Regions from separate parts of the Martelella lutilitoris genome, predicted to be linked through region 2. Evidence: riboswitches for the same ligand, from Rfam matches in the RefSeq annotation. Region 2 holds a riboswitch; the other holds the start of a gene.
The links. Region 2 has a riboswitch for S-adenosylmethionine ahead of JET14_RS03125 (O-succinylhomoserine sulfhydrylase). Riboswitches for the same ligand answer to the same signal wherever they lie in the genome.
Positions count from the first base shown of each region.

Region 1: it holds a riboswitch for S-adenosylmethionine, as region 2 does, so the genes downstream of both, JET14_RS02250 (homoserine O-succinyltransferase) here and JET14_RS03125 (O-succinylhomoserine sulfhydrylase) in region 2, are expected to answer to the same signal.

Region 1 is NZ_CP066786.1:479,441-482,642, reverse strand. It holds gene JET14_RS02265 (heavy-metal-associated domain-containing protein) at 1-75, opposite strand, end outside; gene JET14_RS02260 (LysE family translocator) at 240-872, shown strand; gene JET14_RS02255 (NUDIX domain-containing protein) at 887-1,333, shown strand; SAM riboswitch at 1,401-1,478, shown strand; gene JET14_RS02250 (homoserine O-succinyltransferase) at 1,546-2,478, shown strand; gene JET14_RS02245 (aldose epimerase family protein) at 2,546-3,202, shown strand, end outside.
Region 2 is NZ_CP066786.1:667,921-671,122, reverse strand. It holds gene JET14_RS03135 (alpha-glucosidase) at 1-5, shown strand, start outside; gene JET14_RS03130 (2'-deoxycytidine 5'-triphosphate deaminase) at 98-1,186, opposite strand; SAM riboswitch at 1,256-1,333, shown strand; gene JET14_RS03125 (O-succinylhomoserine sulfhydrylase) at 1,367-2,551, shown strand; gene apaG (Co2+/Mg2+ efflux protein ApaG) at 2,626-3,009, shown strand; gene JET14_RS03115 (APC family permease) at 3,084-3,202, opposite strand, start outside.

The DNA of each region.
Region 1 (3,202 bases), 190 kb from region 2:
AAGCGCCTTCGTCACCTTGTCGCTGCATTTGCTGCAGCCCATGCCTTCGATCTTCAGCGTCACTTTCTCGCCCATCGTCATGCTCCTTGTTGCATTGGCTTTGATGCTGACGGAGGAGATAGGGTTTCCAGTCACTGGAAGGTCAAGCGGTTTTCGCATTTTTGATCTACGGCCCCCTTGCCGAAGGCTGCAGAACCTGTCTTTGCTGATGAAAACGCGAGGCATCCAAGGACATAAACATGGATTTCCATCTCTGGCTCGCCTTCGCGGCGGCGTCGACGGCACTGCTTCTCATTCCCGGCCCTTCCGTTCTTCTCGTGCTGAGCTATGCGCTCAGCCAGGGTCGGCGCGTGGCGCTGGCCACCGTCGCCGGCGTCGCGCTCGGCGATCTCATCGCCATGAGCGCCTCGCTCGCCGGTCTCGGCGCGCTTGTCCTCGCCTCGGCCAAGCTGTTCATCATCCTCAAATGGGTCGGGGCGGCCTATCTTGTCTATCTCGGTATCCGGCTTTTCAGAAGTGCCGGAAAGGGCGAGACCCCGGCCTCCTCTGCCACGCCTCCTCTCGCGGCACAGCGGATTTTCTTTCATGCCATGGCGGTCACCGCCCTGAACCCGAAATCGATTGCCTTCTTCATCGCCTTCGTGCCCCAGTTCATCGTACCGGCCGAACCACTCCTGCCGCAATTTGCGGTCCTCACGCTCACCTTCGTCGCGTTGGCGGCCATCAATGCCCTGGCCTACGCCCTGATGGCCGACCGACTGCGGACAAGGCTTTCCTCTGCCGCCGCAACCGTGCTGCTGCCGCGCCTCGGCGGCAGCGCGCTGATCGCCATGGGGGTGACCACGGCAGCGCTGCAACAGTCAACGTCCTGAAACAGGCAAGCGCAATGACACCGGATGCGGAAAAAGTGCTCATCTATGCACGACGGGACTGCAGGATACTCGTCTTCGATGAGCCGGACTTCCCGGAGGTTCCGCTTCAGGTGCCCGGCGGAACGCTTGAACATGGGGAAGTCCCGCTTGAGGCAGCAAAACGGGAATTTCATGAGGAGACCGGACTGTTCCTGCACGAAGGCTGGTCTGCGCTTGGCAGTATCGACTATCACTTCAGAAAAAACGGCGCCCGGCTATGTCACCGGCGCCACATATTCACCGTTCCCATGCCGGAGGGCGCTCCCGAAAACTGGCTTCACACAGAGAAACACTCTTCCGACGGCGGCGGACCGATCCGCTTTCGACTGTTTTTTCTTGATTGGAAAGAAGCCGTTGCAAGGGTTGGACTTGGCATGGAGCTGCCGCTTTCGTGGCCGGCGTTAAGAATATTTTTCGCCTGAAGCCGCGGCTCGGCGGTACGTTGCCTTTCGCACCGCGATTGACGTCCGGCAATTGCGGCGTTATCTAGCTTTTCCTCGTGGTGATTTGGCCGGCCGGCTTGCAGCCACGTAAAACAACTCGCTAAAGGGCCGAAGCGAGCGGAAAATTCCTGCCCATTCGGACCGGCTGCGTGTTGACGACGGCCGGTTTTTGTTCGGGATTGGAATGAGACATGCCTATCAAGATTCCTGATACGCTGCCCGCCTACGAAACGCTTCTTTCCGAAGGCGTGCGGGTCAAGACGGAAACGGTTGCCGAGCGGCAGGATATCCGCCCGCTCCATTTCGGTCTGCTCAACCTCATGCCGAACAAGATCAAGACCGAGTTGCAGTTCGCACGGCTTTTGGGCGCCTCGCCGCTGCAGATCGAGCTTTCGCTGGTGCGCGTCGGCGGCCACAAGGCAAAGAACACGCCGATCGACCATCTCCTCTCTTTCTACCAGACCTGGGACGAGGTGGCGGAGCGCAAGTTCGACGGTTTCATCATCACCGGCGCGCCGGTGGAGACGCTCGATTTCGAGGAAGTCACCTATTGGGATGAGCTGAAGGAGATCCTCGACTGGACCACGACCCATTGCCACTCGACGATGAACATCTGCTGGGGCGCGATGGCGGCGGCCTATCATTTCCACGGCGTGGAGAAGCATCTTTTGAACAAGAAGGCGTTCGGCGTCTACCGTCACCGCAACCTGAAACCGGCGTCCGTCTATCTCAACGGCTTTTCGGACGATTTCCAGATCCCGGTGTCGCGCTGGACGGAGGTGCGCCGCGAGGATTTGGAACAGGTGCCGGGCATGGAGCTGCTGATGGATTCCGACGAGGTCGGCCCCTGCCTGGCGCAGGAGAGCTTCGCCAACCGGCTCTACATGTTCAACCATATCGAATATGATTCCGGCTCGCTCGGCGACGAATACCGGCGCGATATCGACGCCAATGTGCCCGTCGATCTGCCGTTCAACTATTTCCCGGCCGATGATCCCGGCCGCACGCCGCTCAACCGCTGGCGTTCGCATGCCCATCTTCTGTTCGGCAACTGGATCAACGAGGTCTACCAGACGACGCCTTATCACCTGGAAGAAATCGGCGAGGAACGGACGGGCGCTTGAAGCGCCCGCCATTCCGGCGCAATATCCGCCCCGCAATGCAACATTCCAGATGCGGAGGATAAGAACAATGGGTGCGCCACAACCGGAAGCCTTCGGCCAGACAAAGGACGGCAAGACCGTCAGCCGGGTCACGATCACAGGCGGCGGACTGACCGCAAAGATCATCAACTGGGGCGCGGTCGTGCAGGATCTGCGCTTGGAGGGCCACGACCATGCGCTGGTCCTCGGCTTCGATAGTTTCGAACCCTATCCGGACCACTCCCCCTATTTCGGCGCCACGCCGGGACGCTCCTCCAACCGCATCGCCAATGGCCGCTTCACGATCGATGGCACGGAATACCAGGTCGACTGCAACGAAAACGGCATCACCAATCTTCACGGCGGCCGCGACGGCATCGGCGTCAGCCTGTGGGAATTCGAGGAGATTGCCGAAGACCGGGTGACGCTGAAGATCGTCGACAAGGACGGGCGCGGCGGCTTTCCGGGAAATTGCGAAATCCGCGCACATTTCCGGCTGAAGCCGCGCGGCGTGTTCTCGGTCGTCTACGAGGCGACGACCGACAAGCCGACGGTCGCCAATATGTGCAACCACTCCTATTTCAATCTCGGCAACGGCACGGATACGCTGGAACACACGCTGATGATCGCCGCCGACCATTATCTGCCAACGGATGAACGTCAGATCCCGACCGGCGAGATCAGGCCGGTTGTCGGCACGCCCTTC
Region 2 (3,202 bases):
CCTGACGGGGAGCGGACAAAAATGCCGGCGGCGCCCGCCGGGTGCCCTCCCTTCTCGGCCTCGCAACCCTTGACGTTCCGCCCGTTCCGGGGCCTTCTCACCCTGCGCGGAAATGTTTCGACAGTTTCAGGCCCTGGGCCTGGTAGTTCGAGCCGAGACCGGAACCGTAGAGCGCCGTCGGCGGATCCATCATGCGCTCGTAAACCAGGCGGCCGACGATCTGGCCGTGTTCCAGGATGAAGGGCACCTCGTGGCTTCTGACCTCGAGCACCGCGCGCGCGCCCCTGCCGCCGGCCTCCGCATGGCCGAAACCCGGATCGAAAAAACCCGCATAGTGGACGCGGAATTCGCCGACCAGCGGGTCGAACGGCGTCATCTCGGCGGCGAAAAGCGGCGGCACGTGCACGGCCTCGCGCGAGACAAGAATATAGAACTCGTCCGGGTCGAGGATCAGTTCGCCCTTGCCGCGTCCCTGGATCGGCTCCCAGTAATCAAGAATGTCGTAGCCGGCCTTGCGGTCGACATCGATGACCCCGGTATGGTGCTTGCCGCGATAGCCGACCAGCCCCTCGCCTTCGAGATCGATCGACAACGCAATGCCGCCGTCGGAAATATTGGGCATGTCGCTGGCAACCAGCGTTTCGGCGCGATGCAGCGCCATCAGCGCGTCTTCGGCGAGCACCGAATGCCCGGAGCGAAAGCGGATCTGCGAGAGACGCGAGCCCTGGCGCACGATCACCGGAAAGGTGCGCGGCGAGATTTCCAGATAGAGCGGTCCCCGATAGCCCGAAGGAATGACATCGAACTCCTGCGCGAAATCCGGGATCACGCGGGTGAAGATATCGAGCCTGCCGGTCGAGCTTTTCGGGTTGGTTGAGGCGGAGAGATGCTCCGGCAGGGCGAGCCCCTCCATCAGTTCGACGATATAGACGCAGCCCGTTTCAAGAACCGCGCCCTGCGAGAGGTCGATCTCGTGCATGGAAAGCCGCGAAAGCTTGTCGGCAACGCTGTGGCGCGGACCGGGCAGGAAACTGGCGCGCACCCGGTAGGCTTTTGCGCCAAGGCGCAAGTCGAGGCTTGCGGGCTGGACCTGGTCGTGATCCAGCGGCTTCATCGTGGTCAGATTTTTCTGCTCGAGCAGTGCGGCAATGGCGTGATCGGGCAGGATTCCGGGCGTCTTGGACATGTTTTGCTCCTGTTGGCCGACAAAACCAATCTTTCAGAATTGACGCAAGCGCTTATAGGGATTATGCCGCCTTATCCCTGTGGTGATTTGGCCGGTCGGCTTGCAGCCACGTTAAACAAGTAGCTAAAAGGCCGGGTAACCGGTCCCTTCGCGACCGGTTTTTTTGTTTGGAGAGATGAAATGAAGAAGTCCTGGCGTCCGCAAACCAAGCTCGTTCATGCAGGAAGCCTGCGGTCGCAGTATGGCGAGATGTCCGAAGGCATCTTCATGACGCAAGGCTTCCTCTACGAGAATTCGGCCGCCGCCGAGGCCCGTTTCAAGGGCGAGGACGACGGTTTCATCTATGCCCGCTACGGCAGCCCCACCAATGACATGTTCGAAAAGCGTATGTGCGCGCTCGAGGGAGCGGAGGACGCCCGCGCCACGGCCTCCGGCATGGCTGCCGTTTCCGCCGCCATCCTCTGCCAGCTGAAGGCCGGCGACCATATCGTCGCCGGCCGCGCGCTCTTCGGCTCCTGCCGCTGGGTCGTGGAAACGCTCGCGCCGAAATACGGCATCGACTGCACGCTCGTTGACGGGCGCGACCTCGCCGCCTTCGAGGCCGCCATCCGTCCGAACACAAAGCTGTTCTTCATCGAGAGCCCGACCAATCCGACGCTGGAAGTGGTCGACATCGCCGGCGTTGCCGATCTCGCGCACCAGGCCGGCGCCCGCCTCGTCGTCGACAATGTCTTCGCCACCGCGCTTTACCAGAAGCCGCTGGAACTCGGCGCCGATGTTGTCGTCTATTCGGCGACCAAGCATATTGACGGACAGGGCCGGTGCCTCGGCGGGGTCATCCTGTCGTCGAAAAAGTGGATCGAGGAGGAACTGCAGGACTACTTCCGCCATACCGGCCCTGCCCTTTCGCCCTTCAATGCCTGGCTGTTGATGAAGGGGCTGGAGACCTTCCCGCTGCGCGTTCGCCAGCAGACGGAAAGCGCCGGAAAGATCGCGGATTTCCTCGCCGACCAGAAACAGGTCGCCCGCGTGATCTATCCCGGCCGCGCAGACCACCCCCAGGCCGACATCATCAGCAAGCAGATGACGGCGGGGTCATCGCTCATCGCCTTCGAACTGAAGGGCGGCAAGGATGCGGCCTTTGCGCTGCAGGATGCACTCGAAATCGTCTCGATTTCCAACAATCTCGGCGATGCCAAGAGCCTGATCACCCACCCGGCGACGACGACGCACAAGAACCTCTCCGACGAGGCGCGCGCCGAGCTCGGCATTTCCGGCGGCACGATCCGGTTTTCCGCCGGCATCGAGGATACCGACGACCTGGTCGACGATTTTGCCCAGGCCCTTGCAAAACTGCCGGCATAAGCGCCAGAATTGCAGACCGGCCGGAGGCGAAAGGTCCCGGCGGAGAGGCCAGCGGGAGCCCGCTTTTGCAAAGCGTGACGACGGACGAGATCGAGGTCAGGGTGGAAACCCGCTTTCTGGACGAACATTCCGCTCCGGCGGAGAACCAGTTCGTCTGGGCCTATGACATCGAGATCGTCAATCACGGCGCGGTCGATGTCCAGATCGTCGCCCGTCACTGGACCATCACCAATGCCGATGGCGTCGTCGAAATCGTCAACGGGCCCGGCGTTGCCGGCAAGCAGCCGGTTCTGGCCAGCGGCGAACGGTTCTCCTACCAGTCGGCCGCCCCGCTCGACACCGCGTCCGGCATCATGGTCGGCCATTATGTGGCCCGCACCGGCGACAACCGCCTGCTGCAGGTGGCCATTCCGCCCTTCTCGCTTGATTCCCCCTATGAGGACCGCTCCCGTCATTGAGGACGGCGGGAAGAAGCCGCCCTCCCCGCTCAAGGAAAGGGCGGCGTATGAAAGCCATTCGGCAGGTGCCTGGATTACTCGCGCGTCATGACATCCTCGACATCGGCGCCGCCATATTCCTGCAGCTCGATATCGTGCTGTTCGCGGCGGAAGCGGTCGAAAATGTCCTGCGAGATCCGTCCGCGCACCGCCA